Regions from separate parts of the Paenibacillus residui genome, predicted to be linked through region 1. Evidence: riboswitches for the same ligand, from Rfam matches in the RefSeq annotation. Region 1 holds a riboswitch; the other holds the start of a gene.
The links. Region 1 has a riboswitch for cyclic di-GMP ahead of ACFQ03_RS06175 (hypothetical protein). Riboswitches for the same ligand answer to the same signal wherever they lie in the genome.

Region 1 (9,167 bases):
TATGAGGAATTTAATTAAAAATTTTAACTTTTTTTGCGTGACATACTCTTCTATCAAGCTGTCATATACTTAGGATGGTCAAGGCATTATCATTACAGAGATGGAGCGGTGATCCAAAGTGAAGAGATATGTATTGCAAAAGCTAACAGTGGGCCATACCAACCGTGGAATGTGGATCACGATGATGGAAAGCAATCACAAAAAGGCGCTTCTCAACTTCCTGGGCTGGAATTACCGGGTTGTGGACCGAATCACCAGGGAGGAAGTGGCCAGCTCCGATACGTATCAGCATTCTTCCGACCAAGCAGTCATCTGATCCGGCTCCTTATATAGGACCAGACGACTGCATCTGCATTGCTTTCCTTATGGAAACTCGGCAAGGGGATGGCGCGCTCAGCGCCTTAACATCCCCTTCCGTTCCAGCTGGGCGGCCTGCAAAGGCCGGCTGATCAGAAATCCCTGGATTTCGTCACAGCCATTCCCCGCCAGCCAATTCAACTGCTCTTCGGTTTCCACACCTTCGGCTATTACCTTAAGGTTCAATTTATGGGCCATGGATATGATGCTGGTAATGATTTCAGCATTCTCAACACTTGTGTTCAGATCCCGGATGAACGACCGGTCAATCTTAAGCTTATGCACAGGCAGCTTATTAAGATAGCTGAGGGACGAATAGCCTGTCCCGAAATCATCAATGGAAAGCTGCACCCCGAGACTTCTCAGCTCCGCCAGTTTGCGCACGAAGTAGTCGGCACCCTGCACCGCCATATTTTCCGTTATTTCCAGCTCGAGGCACGCAGGATCCATACCTGTCTCCTCCAGCACCTCTTCAATCATCCCCATCAATCGTTCATCCCGGAATTGGCGGGGGGACAAATTAACGGATACCCGAACAGGCAGGTAACCGGCTTTCCGCCAGGCTACATTTTGCAAACAAGCCATTCGCAGCGCCCACTTCCCTAACGGAACAATCAGCCCGCTTTCCTCCGCGATCGGGATGAATTCAGAAGGAGAAATAATTCCTAATTCCCGATGATCCCACCGCAGAAGTGCTTCCACTCCCGTCAGTAAACCGGTGGCGACATTTACCTGCGGCTGATAGACCACCATACACGACTCGAATCCCCCTTTCTCCAATGCTTTATGCATTTCCTTCTCGAGCAGCACTCTCCTCATGTTCGTTTCGTTCATATCCGGCGTATAGAACTGATAATGATTTTTCCCCTTTTCCTTAGCGCGGTACATCGCGGTATCCGCATTTCGAATCAGCGTTTCGACATCATCCCCGTCCTCCGGGTATATGCTTATCCCTATGCTGGTTGAGACATAAAGCTCAAGACCGTCCAGCCAATAAGGCTTATCGAATACATTTAGAATGGCATTGGCAATTTGTATAGCATCCTCCCGGGTGGCATCCTTCAATATAATATTGAATTCATCCCCTCCACGCCGCGATACGGTATCCGATGGCCGCAGACACTTCTGCAGCCGTTCGGCTACAAGCTTAAGGAGCAGGTCCCCCGTAGTATGGTTGAACGTATCGTTGATCAGCTTGAACCGGTCCAGATCGAGGAACATCACCGCGAGCCGCCCCGGCTCCGAGGTGGTGATCGCTTCTGCCAACCGATTGTTATACAGCAGCCGGTTAGGCAGCCCGGTCAATGAATCATGATACGCCAGATTTATAATTTGCTCTTGGTATCTCTTGTAGTCTGTTATATCCGTTGCGATACAGAGAAGCTGCTTGCCCCCGCTGGTATGGATCGGCATCTTGGAGACCCGGACCCATTTTAAATGACCTTGCGCGTCTACAAACTTCTCCTCCAGGCCGACGGTTTCCTCCATTCCTTCCAGAAGCCGGCGGTCGCGATCCCAGATACCGAAAGAGGAAGAGCCGCTAATGGCGGACAACTCCCTCTCATTGCAGCCGATCAGTTCGTCCGGACTTTTGCCATACAAGCGGGCCATGGCCAGATTAGCCAGGGAGAAATTTCCCTGCGAATCCTTCGCATAAATATAGTTGGGATTCATATCGATCATCTTGCGCAGAAATTCCTTCTGCCCTAGTAATTCCGTATTCATATCCTGTATCGTATTTGCGTTCATCCGGTTATAGACGGCGAAGATCGTAATGGAGAATATCATCACCGCAATCCCGCTCGGATACAATCCCTTGTCCTCTGCCAGGTTAAAGACTCCTACTATTCCTGCCAGGAAGGAGACAACGCAGAAGACCAGGAAGAAAAAGCGCATATGACGATTGATTACGGAACGGCTGATAACGAGACAAAGGATCAAGCTGCACAAAAAGATTACAAGAACTACCGCGATCAGAAATTGGAACTCACCGTAGATCGGGTATAAATATTTGGCATTTTGCGGATGCTCCACATAATAAAGCTTCTCGATTCCCTTGGAACTCCAGCCCAGCAGATAGACAATAAAAGAAAACGCATAATAGATCAATATAAACCGGATGCTTACCAAATGTTCGACTAATCTGCCGAAACGGCGTTTGACAGTCTTGGGCCCTTCCAGATCATGATAAACAATGTGGGCTATATATAAGGAAGCCGGCCCCAGCATAATAAAACCAAAGCGAAAAAACCGGAACAACCTGTCGATTTGTTCCGGGGTCCACCATTCATATCCATATAGAATGGCCACATCCAACTGCCAGACGCTGATAAACAGCATAAAAATGAAGAACCCTCTGGCTAATCGGGTTTTCCTGAATGTAAATACTGTAGCCACACCGAGAAATAGCGGTACGACAGCAAAAGCGATCATTGTAATAAAAAGCATCCGCTTAATTCGCTCCTTGAGAATTAGACAGTAGAAGACATGTGTTGTTCCCGCCGTACCCATGAGTTGTTATCGCTACATGATTCACTGTTTCATACCGGACCGACTTCACGATGGGAAGGTCTTCGTAGCCATCCCCCTCTGTCTTGATCGTTGGCGGTATAAATCCGTACTCCATGGATAGAAGAGCCGATATGACTTGCAGGCTGCCGATCGAGGCGAAGGAGTGTCCGATATTTCCTTTAATAGAAGTAATCGGAACCGATGAGCCGAACAGAGCGCGATGCGTAATGGCCTCCACCTGGTCGTTAACTTTCATTCCCAGAGCTTGACTATTCACATAGGTCGGTTGAATACCTCCAACGGCTCCCTTCATCGCAGCGATCATATTCTGTCCTGTCGTATCCGACTCGAAGATGGATAGGCCATCATTGTTGCTATGAATTCCCGTCAGCACTCCGTATATTCGGGCTCCCCGCCTCTTGGCGCGGCTCTCCAGCTCCATAACCAGAACCGCCGCTGCTTCAGAGACGACAAAACCGTCGCTCCTCAGGGAGAAGGGCACTCCGGCACTGGAAATATCGGTCTCTCGTGACATAGCGCCTAATCTCATGAAACTGTATACGCTGCCAACCGTAATTGGCGCGTCCGATCCGCCGACAATGCAGATTTCGCACTGCCCGCTCTCCAGAAGCAGCTTCCCCATCATCATCGCATCGACTCCGGCGGTACAGCCAGTGCTCAGGGTGAAGGCTTGGCCCTTTATACCCAAGTGCTGGGAGATCGCAGCCGTAATGCTGTGCGGGTTGCCGGCTCCGGCGCCGGAGATCGGAAACTTCCGGTACTGCCGACTGCCGCTGATAAGCGCGTATTCCTCAATCTCCTTCAATCCCCCGACGGATGTTCCCATGATAATGCCCGCTTGCTGCTCATCTCCCTTGAGCCCGGCCATTTCGGCAGCCTCCTCCGAGGCGGCAATGGCCATTCGGGCCACACGAGGATAATATCGATATTTGCGATCGGGAAGTGAAATCAGCTCATCATCAATTCTGCCGCAAATGATGTCAGATCCATTAGGTCCCAAGCCGGAAACGAGCTGTTGTGTACAAACCCCGTTCTCTAATATATCCCTGAAATGAATTTTATTACCAATACCAGGAGCTTTTAATCCATAGCCCGTTATAACAACTCGATCCAATGCCATTAACCTCCGCGTTTAATTGAAGTGCTGCTGCGAATAAACTATTGATTATTAGGGCTTATATCCTGATATAAGAGCTGTACACCGGATTAGGCTCTTTCTCTATATACCGAAACTTTGATTACGGAAGTAAACCTATTCAGTTAACACAATCATCGGATCAAAGCTTGCAGCGTCCATCTGGTCCGTATCGGAATCTTCCCAATGCTCCCCGCCTGATGATTTCTGTCAGAGCATGTCAATCCGCCAGCCATTCATTGCTCGCAACCCGTTACATTGTTCCGGCGGAATTGGCTTCATAGTTCCTCCAGGCTATGTAAAGGTCTTCAAAGAAAGGAATATGGAAGCAGATCGTCAATCCCCGAAGCCATACGGATTCGCATAACCGATGATGACCATCCTGATTTACTGCAGTTATTAGATAATATAGATGAAGCAGCTATTACATAATATAGAAGATATTCTACATAACTTATAATAATCCTTTTTTATCCTGCGAACATTTTGAAAAATCCAGTCTAAATTGATAGAACTCTCTAGGATATGCCCGGCTGTTAATTTTCACGGTATTGGCCGTCACCCACTCCACCTCGCCTCCGGAATCGATCAGATGATCCTTATCCCAGATAGAGACACGCTGTTTGGTTATGAGCGCCAGTACAAAATCACTATCGTTCTTAATGTACCGATTCAAAAAATCACCTTCCGAATAGTCATATTTTCAGCCTCACGGTTTAGATAGGGGCCAAAAAAAACACAAAACCACCTCTCAATTAAAATGAAAGATGGTCGGTTGCACTACTAGCTCCATCTATCCCAAGTGCCCACATAAGGAATAGACTTCAACGCTCCCCTATACAATTTTTCAGGTCGGTAATCCTTGATGTTGTTAATATTTTTAATAATCTACCTCTATTATATAATGATTTCCAGTTTTGAAAACCCAAAATATTATTGCGCTTTCATAGGATTTGACAAAGTTTTTTTATCAGCGTCAAAAGTCTCTTGTTTTGGCGAAAAACGTAAATTAATCGCTTGGAAATTACGACTTAAGGCTGTCTGTTCCGGTGATGTCCGTTTAGTCCAAAAGTGGTCTTTAAGTTCTTCAGAACTAGAATTTGGCCGCTATTTATTTTGCTAAAATATGGCCTGTTTCCTATTTTTCGGATTCACTGCGGCTGCCCTTGCCCGAAAATATTAAAGCGGCTTACTCAGGGAAGCCGCATGAATAATGCATAGATGGCAAGCCACAACGGAACGGGCCGGGCGGCCTATATGCTTTCCGCGTTTTTCTTCTGGTCATACGAAAGCACATAGGGAAGGTGATAGACGTAAGTCCCATTCTCGGCGATCTTCAAATGAGCGAATCCCTGCTCTCTTAAAGACTCCAAATATTGCTTCGCTACTTCCAGCGAGAACTCGGATCCCAAGGCAATATCTGCAGGAGTGACGAGACCGTCCTGGGATACGGCAATGGCCAGCACGATTTTCTCCAATTGCTGATCCTTGGAGGGGTCATAATCCGGCTCCGGCAGGTCATATTTTGTTTTCTTCAGATGACCGAGAATATAGAGGGCAACGCCGAGCGGAAGAATCCCGAACAGAAGAATCATAATGAGAAATAACCCGATTTCATCCACTCCGTTCGTCAGCATAACAATAAACCAAAGAATACTCCAAATAATCATTAATACAGCGGCAGTTTTTAATAGAGCCCGTTTTGTCTTGAACCACAATCTTCTGACCAACAGATTGCTGTCTCTGTCTTTCTTCATGACCGTAAACCTCACTCAGTTTTTATTAGCCACGCGAAACGCGGCAAATGGAAATATTTGGACCCGCCCCAAATTAGGCCAAAATTCCTTGTCTCCGTGAATGACCTACTCTCCTTTTCATTTAATCATGTTACGCCGCCAATTGGAACCATTTCTTTGTCTTTTTTCGATAAATAGACGGAGATACAGATGAAGCACCCCGGCATCCGAACTGAACGACCGCGTAAAATCTTTCCGCTCGGGCCGGACTTATAGTTTGCTTCCCGTAAAGGGAGGAAAGGGAATCAAAGGTGAAATCGCCGTTTTGAAGTCCCTAGTTGAGCTTCGCTTCAATAAAGCGGACCACGTTTCCGACAGTTGACAAGGACTCCAGCAGCAGATCGTCTTCATCGAAAACGACCCGGAATTCATTCTCCAGCTCCGCAATCAGTTGAACGGCCGTCACCGAATCCAGAATCCCGCGGCCGCCCAGCAGCACGGTCTCCGGTCCGACCTCCGGCCGCCCCCATAGCTTGGCTACCAAGCTGATCACTCTTCGCTCCACCTCATCGCCGTTCCTCTCTTCCACTGGTTCTGTCGCTTTGCGCGGGCTGTGAACATGGATCCAATCCGGCGTCAGATAAGAAACAGGCAGCGGCAATCCGTACACGGAAAAGTCATCCTTCCTCTCCTGGAGGGTGAATCCAAGCAGCTTCAGCAGCATTAAGGCCGGGCGGTTCCGGCTTTCCGATTTATACCCGCAGCGCACCTCCCGCAGCTCAGGATGATCGAGCTGAAGAAGTTCCAGCACGGTCCCCAGGAAGGCATTTCCAATCCCGCGCCCTTCTATCCGGCAGGAAATGCAGAACAAGCGAATTTCCGCCAGCCCCTCCTCCAGCAGATCCAGCATAGCTACCGCGACAATGCCGTGGTCACCGAATCGGTCCTTGAGCTCCGCCACATATAGCCTCTTATCTCCCATTTCCATATAATTACGCACAACGTCCTGCGAGACCCTTTCGAGCCCATTGTTCCATTGATTCGTTCGTGCGGCCAATTCATAGACCCTGGCCAAATCCTGCTGGCGGGCCGGGCGTACCATCAATTCCATGGAGCAGGAACGCAGGAACTCTTCCCGCATACCGGGAAACTGTCTCTCTGCGTCCTCCCGCTCAGCCCGGATCAGCATCAGCTCCCTTCGTCTCCCGGCTTCACCCGTTATGGCCGGAGCTTGAAACTCCGGAAAATCAGGAAGCTGCCCATAGACACCGGCTTCATACACGGCCAACCCCGGCAAGCAGGCCCGGGCTTCCTCCCGCTCGAAAGGATTATCATCGATGAAGGCGGCGGCATCCATCCCAATGTTCAACCGGCTCACGATTCGGCGTATTCCTTCCGCTTTGGGTGCCCATCCTATTTGCGGATAGATGAAATAATGGGCGAGCCCCAGCTCCTTCAGCTTCTCCATCGCGTCCTCATGATCATTGCGGCTGGCAATGCTGAGCAGCACGCCGCGCTCATCCAAGCTCCGGAGCACTTCAATGATCCCCGGCCGCAAGGTCACCCTGCGATCCTCGGACAGAGTTCCCTCCCATAACGTATCGTCCAAATCCCAGATCAGGCATTTGATCATTCCGACATCCCCCCATCCTCCGCAGGATTGGGCGGATTATCCATTACATATTCCATCGTCAGATGAGTAGGCTCGAACCCATAATTTTTGTACAGCACCCTCATCGGAAGATTGCTTACATGGACATGCCCGACAATACGCTTCGCCCCTTGCTCTCTGCAGAGCCGCATCCCTGCATCCAACAAAGCCTCGGCACAGGCGGATCCCCGGTAAGGCTCGGCAATATAGAAGCTTTTGAACATAATATATTTCTCCTTGGTGACGAAATTAACCTTGGGGGTCATCCAGAGCCAGCCGGCCGACTGTCCCTCCATCTCTGCCACCAGCATCCCCTGCTGTTCCTGGGGAATGGCCTTGGCCAGCTTGCGGCGGTGGAATTCCAGATCCGTTACCGCCTCACTGCCGAAGGAAATCACCGAAATCTCTTTCTCGTATTCCGCTATAATCTCTAGATCGCTCTCTTGTATGGTACGTATTTTCATATTCTGTTTTTCCTCCCCGGAGTATCCAATCCGTTATATTGACTTCTTTTCCTTAAGCTCGAACGTTGCATGGCTGCAGCGGGGGCAGCCTTTGTTTTTCAACTCTTCAATCGTCTTATAGCTCCCTTGAATCCCGACCAGGATCGGTTCCCCGCACTGCTTGCACCCGTAAGTGCGCATAGTCCTCCTGACCTCTCCGGTATAGATCGCATCCTCGAAACGACCGCTAATATCGGGGCGAGTATGCTCCGTTGACTTCAGAATGAACATTTGTCCGCGGTTTCCGATCATCTCGGCTCCCTCGTATTCATTAAAGGAGGGAATCGTTTCACTGACGGTCAAGCCCATCTGAATGAATTCACGCTGCATGGCCAGCATGAAGTCGGGTGACTTATGAGCGAAGGAGAAGAACACAGGCAGCCCCTTCCCCGGCTTCAATGCGCTAATTCCCCGCGAGAGAAAAAGAACCATTCCCTGCAAAGTATAAGGCGGATCGGTGAAGAAGCAATCGTATTGCCCGTACAGCTTCTCCGGCAGAGGCTCGCGCAAATCAGCGTGATGACAGGTGATCGGCAGATTTTCCCTCTCTGCTATATCACTAATATAACTTAAAAATCGCTCGTCAATATCAACAACATCGATCATACCCTTCGGCCCGGAGGCTGACGGAAACAGTCTTTTGAGCAAAAAGCCAAGCGACACGCTGACAAGATCGTCATCGCCTACGCATAATATTTTTTTACCTATGAGAGTATGGTTTCTCAAGCATAGAACCGCCCGGCTCAAGCTGGTCTCCAAGGTGCATTTGGATTGATCGATCTGCACATTAACCTGCGGACGGCGATGGAAGCATTCCTGCAGCATCGCCAGAAGCTCGGCCAATTCCGATTTCCAATCGAATTCCTTCTCCATGAGCCTCAGATACAGCCGCTTATCGATTCCCTCGTACTTCCGTTCCCGCTCAATATAAGCTTGGCCTGCCGGAGTACAATGAACCCCGCGCTCCTGCTGCAAGGCTCCCGCACGGATCAATTCCTTCTTGATGGCGGCCGCAACGGGAAGCGGAAGCAAAGTTTTTCTCGCCAACTCCTTCGTAGAAATTCCCGGTCTTAAATAGCATTCCAGGAAAAGCTGCTCGATCACCCGGATTCCTTCCTGCAATTGTACATGGGCACTGGCTTCATTTATATAATCCTTCATGGTTATAACCTCTCTTACTTTCAAAATAGGTAGAACTACCTGCAAAGTGACATATGGCCTCCGAAGCGTATCCGTCCGCAACCTGAAAGGGC
Region 2 (9,167 bases), on a different contig from region 1:
GATCTCTATGCGGATACCGACATGATTATTCTCAGTTTCCACGGCGATGAAGGCAAGCTTCTCATGCCGGAATTGGGTGAGAGCGTCTATGAAGAAGGAGAGCCGCGGGGAGACTTTGGTCCGGAAGAGGTGCTGCGCTATGCGAAGCTGGACGGGAAAATCGTCTTTGGCAATGGCTGCTCACTAGGTGACCGGGCATTGGCCGAAGCATTCCTGGAGCGCGGCTGCCGGATCTATATCGGCCCGGATGATTATCCGGACGGCAGTTCGGCTCTTATGTTCATGCTGCGGCTTTTCTATGAAATGATTCAGAACGGGAAGAGCGTAAGAGAGGCTTACGAGCTTGCCTCGGCTATGGATGAAGAAGTATCTATGTACCAAATCTATGAAAGCTCTGTGGATGACTGAGACATCCGATGCAGCCACGCGTGTGTAACTAAGAGGGGAGTTGGTTCCCCTCTTTTTCCGTTCGGGAAGGGGTGCGGAGGCCGTTATGCAGCGGCAAATTTCACGAGCTACATGGTTGAATCGATGTTTGATTCCAAAAGGGATGGCAACTCAAAGGAGGGATCGCTATGGAGACCGTATGTCTGGTGAAGCCGAGTATGGAATATCGCGATGAATATCTCGATTTTTATAAGGATTGGCAATCTGGCGGCGAACCTATGGTTCCGTGGGTGATACGCAGAGATCCATCGGACTTTGAAGGGATGCTCCAATTTCTGCTTGAGAATGAAAAACAGGAGAATCCCCCTGACCATTGGGTTCCGAGCTCAACCTATTGGCTAGTGTCCGACAATAAGAAGGTGATAGGGGCTGTTAATATCAGACACGGCTTAACGGAGAAGTTACTCCATCGCGGCGGCCACATTGGTTACGGGATTCGTCCGTCGGAGAGAAGGAAGGGTTATGCGACCGTATTACTGTTCCTGGCCCTGGAGAAAGCTAAAGAGCTTGGCATTAAGCAAGCCCTTGTCGTATGTGATGAGGGGAATATAGCTTCCGAGAAAACGATACTCAAAAACGGCGGAATCCCGGACTTCAGCTTTACGGAGGAAGATGGCAATGTCATCAAAAGATTTTGGATAGAAATCGGATCATAGGTAAGATCAAGATCGACCCGGAGTTTAACAGCGGGGGAAGCCTCTTCGTTGCCGTTGGCAATCCTATTAAATTCAGCGTAGGTTCTCGCCTACATCACGCGGTACAAGTAAATAACAGATTTCAACTATATTTTCCGAAGTCCCCTATTTCCTTTTGAGTTAGAGTATCGATCACTTTTTTTGATGGCCATGAAAACAAAATAATCTTCGATTTCCCAAACCTTAACTCCGCCAAAGATGGAAATCAGTTTGTTTCTGTACCACTCTTTTCTCTTGGTCACCATATACATCCTGCCCTCTAGAGCGAGCCGGTTAAATCCTTTTTCGATAAACATTTTTGGCACGGCAAAATCGGCATGATAAGGCGGGTGGCAAATGATTTTGGTAAAGTCATTATGCCGGATACCGGAAAAACCGTCGCTGTGGGCAATGTGTACACCGGAAACCTCATTGGCCGCCGCATTTTCTTTGGCGGTTTCGATAGCCTGTTCATCGTTGTCCACCATAACTACATTTTCTGGACGGACCAGTTTGGCCGCCAATAAGCCCACAACTCCATAACCGCAGCCTAAATCGCATATTTTATCGTCTTTTTCAAATTCAATGACCGACAGCATGGCCAGAGTTCCGTTGTCCACCGTTCGCGGAGAGAAGAGCCCGGCACGAGTCTTCAAATTTTAACTTATCCCCTTGATGGTTGTTGTAATCATTTAAGAAAGTTCCTTTCAGAATATGTCTAATCATAAATCTACAATAATTTCAAAAAAAGCCCAATGGTAATATTGTATTTACAACGAAAAAGTACCATAAGCTTGGGAGAAAGCTGTAAGAAATGTATAAACAATTTGACATTTTGGTTAAAGAGTATTACGATAATCAATGTAAAAACTTTTTTACATTTTCATCGAGGTGATTCCTTACATTGAAGAATAATATCAGGGATATTAGAAAAACGATGAGAATATCCCAGGAGGAGCTCGCAAACAAGTGTGGAGTTACAAGACAAACTATCAACGCCATCGAAAACGATAAGTACGATCCTTCACTTTCCCTTGCTTTTAAATTGGCTATTCATCTCGGAACAAAGGTTGATCAATTATTTATATACGAGGAGGACTCCCTATGAAACTACTGCGTAAGGCGGATGAGATGGAAAGATACCAGAGCGATAAATCGGCAAGGAATGCTTTCGTATTTTTTACCGTGGCCTTATTGGCTTGGTCCTTAACCAACTTCTTTACTGTAGGTAAAACGGGATGGGAATTTACCATCTTATTGGGAGGGAATGTCGTTTTCTTCGGGTCGAGGGTTTTCTACAAGAGAAAAATGCAGTGATCGAGGAGCGGGTCTTGGGATTGGTTGATTTGACCAACCGTTGTTACTATGTTTACAAGGTCTGCACTGGCCGAATCGTACAAAGGAAAATTTCAGTATTGGCATAACTTGAGCAGCCGGTGCGTCAATCTCCGAAAAAAAAACCGGGACAGCCTGAGGAGGCATTCCCGGTTGCATTTCGCTTTCCTTATCGGATACATTCGAATGCACTAAGGCCAGACTATGCGGCAGGCGCTCAAGCGGTTACCTCCGGCCCGCATAGTCGATCTTCGCTTGCGTGGACAGCATGCTTGCCTTGGAAATCAACTCGCGGAAGGTCATTTGTCCGAATTCCGGCACAACCCGTTCGTTCACCCAGCCGGTATCGGCCGAGACGCTGGCCCTGCCGACCGATTGACCGCAGGAGAGCTGATCGATAATTCGCTGCACTTCTTCATCGGATTTCTGCGTAATAATGGCAAATTCGTCTCCGGCATAGCGGCTTATGTAATCGCCCGGTCCGAACAGCGACTTCAGCTTGTTCGAAAATTCACGGATCATGTCGTCACCGACCGGATGCCCGAACCGCTTGTTTACTTCGCCGAAGCGGTTCAGATCGATGAACAGCAGCTGGAAGGACCGACCGCTCGCGAGCAGCTCCTCTCCTATCACATGAATATAGGAGGAACCATACAGCTGTGTTAGCGAATCGTACCATTCGGACAGCCGGGTAGTCAGAGACTCTCGTGTGACGATGCCAACGAGCTCTCCTTGCCGGAGGACAATCAGTCGTTCAATCCTGTTTTGTTCCATCAGCAGAAGCGCATCCCATACGAAAACATGCTCCGGGACGCAGATCGGGTTAGGCGTCATTGCGTCGGCCACGATCCGGTTCGGATGCGCGGTCCGGACGTCTCGAGAGGTAATGATTCCGACAACTTCTCTTGCTTCAACGACGACCAGCGAGCCGATTTTTAGTTCGGACATTAGCTGCGAAGCGTACCATACGCTCTTTCCAAGCGAAACGCTGTGAACCGGCGAAGTCATCACATCGGCCACTTTCAACTCATATCCACCTCCCGATGCACGGCTATCTCGATCTTTAGCTCCGAACGAAGCACCATCGAATCGCTGAGCAGGTTTTCCACCTCCTCCAAAATAATGCCGATGAGCACTTTCTTTTCCAGCATTTGCAACAGCGAGTTACGCACCAGAACGGCTTCCACTCGGGGGTGCTCCAGTTCGATGATGGAGAATTGTTCGGGAGACAGTGCTTCCGCCATACGGCGTGCGGCTTCCGGACCAATCGGCGCCCTTTTTCCGATAATGAGCATGTCCTGCATCGGAGGCATTTCAAATTCGGAAAATTTCAATGAAAGCATAGCTCTTTTGGAATAATTCGTCCTCATGTCCAATGTCATAACTCCCTTAATCTTCGATTGAGCGAAACGAGGTCGGTGGACGACCCGGCAGAGGGCCGGGCTTCGCCAGCAGATAGCCTTGGCCGAAGGGAACGCCTAGCTTGCAGGATTGCCGCAAATCCTCAATCTCTTCGATTCCTTCCAGAATCAGATTAGATTCGTCTCCGCAGAAATCAACGAAGAACTTTAACAATTTTTGCTTCTGTTTGCTGAAGAGCAGGTGCTTGGCAAAGAAACGATCCATCTTGATAAAGTCGGGGCCGATTTCCACGATTCTCTTCAAGGTGGTTGCCCCTTCTCCAACGTCATCGAGCGCAACCAGGAAGCCGCAATCCCGCAGCAGATGGATGTTTCTCAGAAATTGCCCGGTGTCCCAGTCGTCCATCTCCGAGATGGCTTCATTAATTTCGAATACGATATTGTGGGCGTACTTTCCGTACCGCTGCATGAGCTTAAATATGAATCTGGTAAATCGATCCGAAGATAAGGTCGAAGGGAATACGTTCACGAACAGGTGCTGATCGGATTCCACCCTCCCTGGATCAGCAAAGCACGCGGAAATTGCATTATAAATGGAAAGGGTGTCCAGCGTGAACAGCATATTATGTCTTGCAGCGGCCCGGAACAGCCGATCGATTCTTGGTTCCGTTGAGCAGCGGATTAAAGCTTCATAGCCAATCGTCTTGTGGGTATGAAGATGGCAGATCGGCTGGAACTCGTGATATAAATCTTCTTGTTTGATAAGAGCTTGTGTGGATGGCATGACTAATTTCCTTTCCGGATAGAACGACCATTTCGGCAACCCGGCCGCCATAGAAAGCAGATCCTTAGGCCCGTAGGTTTTGCGTCCCAATTTTTCAAGAGGTTTGCGATTATCGTACTGAGCATACCCGTCGAAAGGACCATTAGCAATCCTTTGTACCTATTATCAAATTCGCCATCAAGCGACAGATTCCTACAAAACATGTGTTCTTTTTTCAAAATTTAACCATTCTGCCGTTTTTGTTTGAAAAAATAGTTTGTAAGGCCTATAAAACCTGGCGGCAGGGATTTGTTTTTATGGACTTATAATCGGAAAAAAGAACTTCTGACGCACTATCTCGTTGAGCCGAAGCTTCCTTCCCAAATTATCCAGCATTGAAAGGCAAAAAATACAGCAGGCACGCGATATAATGTTGGAGCGTATGGCAAATCCCCCCTCGCTGCTCGAATTATCCCGTATGATTGGCATTAACGACAACAAATTAAAAATTGGTTTTAAAGAACTATATGGAACGACCGTATTTGGTTATTTGAGGGAAAAGCGTCTAGAAAAAGCCTTGAATCTTATTCGGTCGTATTCTAAAAAATATAATATGAGGAACTTCTCAAGTCTAATAGTTTATCACGAATTGGTTTGGGGGAGGGGTTCACATATCGCCGCTTTTCGTATACTTTACGTTCTCAGGATCAAGCTTTCCAGTCATATCGGCAAGCTTCCGCTGTATGGTTGGCACTTGAATTAAAATATGCACATCAAGGCGTTGAGAAACTGAATAAGGCGGCCACTATTGGTTGGATCGCTTTATTGCTTACAGGATTATTGATGGGATGGATCAACCCGTCACTGTTTCAGATGTTGTGGTTCGACACATCCATTGCTTTGTTCGTAGTTTTCAGCCTTTACTCGGAAATGGTTATCGGACCTAAAATGAAAACTATGCATGAAATGATCAGAACCTGTGAAAGTGAAGAGATTCCGCAACAATATAAAATCTTGTCTAGTAAACTGACTCCTTATGATTGGTTTTGTAAACTACTCGTCGTTGCCATTATCATATTGATGGCGTTAAAACCGTAAATGAAAAGCAGTGGAGCAGGGTAAATGCCCTACGTAAAGTATATAGTTAGTGGGCATATCGTTGAGATACGGAAGAAAAGATTTGTCTCCAGGGTCCTGAATTCACCCGTGCATATATAACCCAGTTAGCAAATCACTTTGGGGCGTTCTTAGCCGCGCAACCTGAACTTTATGACTTTATAACTGCCTAGAGCGGCAAAATAATTTCGACGGTCGTTCCCCGGCCTACTTCACTGTCAATTTGAAGGGTTCCTTTATGCTCCTTGATAATTTTGTAGCAGATCATTAACCCGAGGCCGGTCCCCTTCTCCTTTAAGCTGTAGAATGGCTCGCCCAAGCGGGCGATTCTGTTCTGCGGTATGCCGCAGCCGGAGTCCGCCACTTGAACCGAAACGAAATCCCCGGACCGCCTCACCTTCATGGCAATTTGTCCGCCCTGCGGCATCGCCTCAATCGCATTTTTGATAATATTGATGAAAACTTGCTTAAGCTGGTTTTCTTCGCATTCGACGAGCAAGTCGCTAGAGTCCGATTCCACTGAAATCTGTACATTATGCATCGTTGCAAGCGGATACAAAAATGAAGAAACCTGCCGTATCAAAGCTTCCAGATTTCTCTTTTCCATCCTGATGGTTTGCGGCCTGGCTACAGTCAAGAGCTGGTCGGTAATGGACTCCATTTGCTCGATTTCGGACAGCATGACTTCCAGATACCAGATGTTCGTCGCAGTTGTGGCAGATTGCAGCAAGCTTAGGAAGCCTTTAAGCGTCGTAAGCGGATTGCGGATTTCGTGGGCAATTCCTGCCGCCAATTGACCGACAACAGCGAGTTTCTCGGTTTTGCGCAGCAATTCTTCCGTTTGCTTCAGCTCGGTGATGTCGCGTCCGATGACGATCAATCCTTTGCGTCTGCCGTCCCCATGATAAATGGGAACTTTGATAATATCCAAGATTGTGGACCTGCCGCCAGGATGCGGGATGATTTCCTGGAAGCGGATGAGGCTGCCTTTGTCCCAGACCCGGCGATCGGACAACGAGCATTTAATGAAGGTTTCCCGATAAAATGGATTGCAGGAGGCCAGCTCCCTGTCCGTCATTCCCTGATAATCGATCTTCTCCAAATTTAACGCGGCTATCGCCGTATTATTGGCTTCGAGCCATTTCCCTTGATCGTCCTTGAAGATGACGAGGTCGGGCATGGAATTGATCAACGTCCGCAGCCGCTTCTCACTTTCAATCAGCATATCGTGCATTTGATGGAGGGCGGTAATATCCCTTGAAATAAGTACATAGGCGGCTGCGCTGCCCTTACTGTCGAAGAGGGGAGCGGCACAATGGTTAACATGGATCAGGCTGCCGTCTTTTCGCTGTCTCACCGTTTCGTAAGGAATGACGTGCCGTGAACGCAGCATGTGGTTGCGCATGTCTTCGTTTTCGCTTTCCAAATGGCCCGGCACCATCGGGGGCTCTTTGCCAAGCAGCTCTTGCTCCGTCCAGCCAAACATACGTTCACAGGCTTGGTTGACTTTAACGATATGAAAATCGGCATCGACGACAAGGATCGCATCCTCAGTATTGCTTAGATAGAATTCAAGCTGTTCTTTGGTCAATTTCAAGTCCTCGGCCATCTGCTGGTGATTCGGTTGAATTCCGCGAACGGTTTCGAAGACGCCGACAATTTCGTTATTCATAATGATCGGAAAACTATTCACCATGGCATGGATGCTGTGTCCCTGCTTATGCCGGAAAACCGCCTCGAATTCTTGCTGCATACCGCCCGCCGCTTGGGCGAAAGCCTTCCTCTTCAGCTCCTTGCTGTCCGGGCAGGCCAGATCACAGACCGCTATGCTGCTCAACTCATTCGCATCATAGCCGAGCAATCTCTCCGCAGCGGGATTGGCTTCAAGGAGAAAGCCTTGTAAATCATAAGCGAAGATGGCATCGGGGTGATGCCGGAACAGCGATTGATAGAAGGGGGCTGGTTGGGCGGCGGTCCGCTCTTCGCTCGCTGCTTTGTTATTCTCCAGTGTCGGGGATGTCGGAAAATGACGGAAATCAGGTAACGAAGGGCTGGCCCTAATCTCCGGCGGAAGGGCATGAACAACCGATCCGATGGCTTCTCCCCCGTAATAGTAGGGCGAAAGCTCGAAGAGCCACCTCTTATTCTCAAGGTTGTCCGTCATTTCCCAGGTTGTTGTTGAGGACAAGGATTCTTTGGCGAAAGAGGGAGGTTCTAGCGAATGTTCAGGGGAAATCCATCCTTTCTCATACAGAATAGGGGAAGCCTTAACGACCCGTCCCGCCCGGTCCAAAACCGCAAGAGGCAGTGTCGTCCTATGGGTTAATTCCACAAAATATTGAGCCAGCCTTAAACGCTCTATTCTCAACTGGTTATAAAGCAGACTCTCGATTTCCCGAGCCGTGCGGATTACGGCTGCCAGAGTTCTCGGATCGTTGGCCGTCCAGAACCCGGATAAATCGACGATTCCGGCAATTTTGCCCGTACCGGGATCGCGGATAGGAGCTGCGGAACAGGTCCATTCGTGAATTTCCTGGCAGAAATGCTCGCTGGCAAACACCTGTAACGGCAGCCCGGTAACCAGAGAAGTACCAATCCCGTTCGTTCCCGCACTGCTCTCGCTCCAATTCGCACCCGGCGACAAGTGAATGTCTTCCGCTTTCAGCTTTAGGGACAAATCCCCGTCGCAGTAGACCATTTCCCCGGCAGGATTGGAGAAAGTAACAAGATAACCGGTATTTCCGGCGTATTGCTTCAGCTTGATCAAGAGTGGTTTGACCATCCGGAATAACGGATCGGAGGTGACGTACTCCTGGATCTGATCCGTCCCCAAGCTATATGGAATTTGGATAAGGTGCGGATCGATCCCTTGTTCCAGGCACCGTTTCCAGGAATGGAACATGAAAGGCCTTACATTAATCGGCGCAGAACAACCGGACACGAATTTCTCCCATTCCTGTTCGATCAATAGCTTATCGTTGGAAGCCCCATGATAACTGAAAGTATAGAATCTGTTTGTGGACGACATAAATTTCCCCCTAATGCAATAATGTGATCCATCGGCGTTTATGATTTACCAGTTGCTCTATACAATCCGGAGTAGTTTCCTTACAACAGTTATTGGTATGGGCCCAGTTTGAAATATCCTATTATTTCTACATAAAATATAATTTTCCTGCATGGCCATTTAGAAGAATGTTGGTTCAGGGATTTAGCAAATGCTCGGATCGGTCTGTATTTTTTTGTTTAATTGCAGCGGTTAGACATAAGGTTTATGGAAAAAGAGGAATATGATCCGTTAGTCCATAATAACGCTGTCGGGATGTCTTGTCCGGCAGCGGTTGTTTTATTGTCCTTTTTAATTAATAGCTGTTTAATCCGTTCTTCCAACACCTATTTCATGCTAGAGTGGTTTCGAGGCCGTGGCGTCTAAGTTGGGAAGGATTATGATAAAAAGACTGCAGAACAGAT

Region 2: it holds a riboswitch for cyclic di-GMP, as region 1 does, so the genes downstream of both, ACFQ03_RS09920 (EAL domain-containing protein) here and ACFQ03_RS06175 (hypothetical protein) in region 1, are expected to answer to the same signal.

Annotation. Positions count from the first base shown of each region.
Region 1 covers NZ_JBHTIU010000022.1:61,804-70,970, forward strand. The annotation lists gene ACFQ03_RS06160 (hypothetical protein) at 134-316, shown strand; gene ACFQ03_RS06165 (putative bifunctional diguanylate cyclase/phosphodiesterase) at 394-2,805, opposite strand; gene ACFQ03_RS06170 (beta-ketoacyl synthase N-terminal-like domain-containing protein) at 2,810-4,003, opposite strand; gene ACFQ03_RS06175 (hypothetical protein) at 4,479-4,700, opposite strand; cyclic di-GMP riboswitch class II at 4,785-4,868, opposite strand; gene ACFQ03_RS06180 (hypothetical protein) at 5,278-5,781, opposite strand; gene ACFQ03_RS06185 (HAD-IIIC family phosphatase) at 6,095-7,393, opposite strand; gene ACFQ03_RS06190 (GNAT family N-acetyltransferase) at 7,390-7,875, opposite strand; gene ACFQ03_RS06195 (bis-aminopropyl spermidine synthase family protein) at 7,909-9,075, opposite strand.
Region 2 covers NZ_JBHTIU010000030.1:50,196-59,362, reverse strand. The annotation lists gene ACFQ03_RS09955 (delta-aminolevulinic acid dehydratase) at 1-408, shown strand, start outside; gene ACFQ03_RS09950 (GNAT family N-acetyltransferase) at 576-1,103, shown strand; gene ACFQ03_RS09945 (class I SAM-dependent methyltransferase) at 1,229-1,777, opposite strand; gene ACFQ03_RS09940 (helix-turn-helix transcriptional regulator) at 2,026-2,229, shown strand; gene ACFQ03_RS09935 (hypothetical protein) at 2,226-2,438, shown strand; gene ACFQ03_RS09930 (GGDEF domain-containing protein) at 2,682-3,476, opposite strand; gene ACFQ03_RS09925 (hypothetical protein) at 3,479-3,826, opposite strand; gene ACFQ03_RS09920 (EAL domain-containing protein) at 3,846-4,652, opposite strand; cyclic di-GMP riboswitch class I at 4,633-4,719, opposite strand; partial or broken gene ACFQ03_RS09915 (AraC family transcriptional regulator) at 4,984-5,172, shown strand; gene ACFQ03_RS09910 (DUF2269 family protein) at 5,235-5,678, shown strand; gene ACFQ03_RS09905 (PAS domain S-box protein) at 5,866-8,724, opposite strand.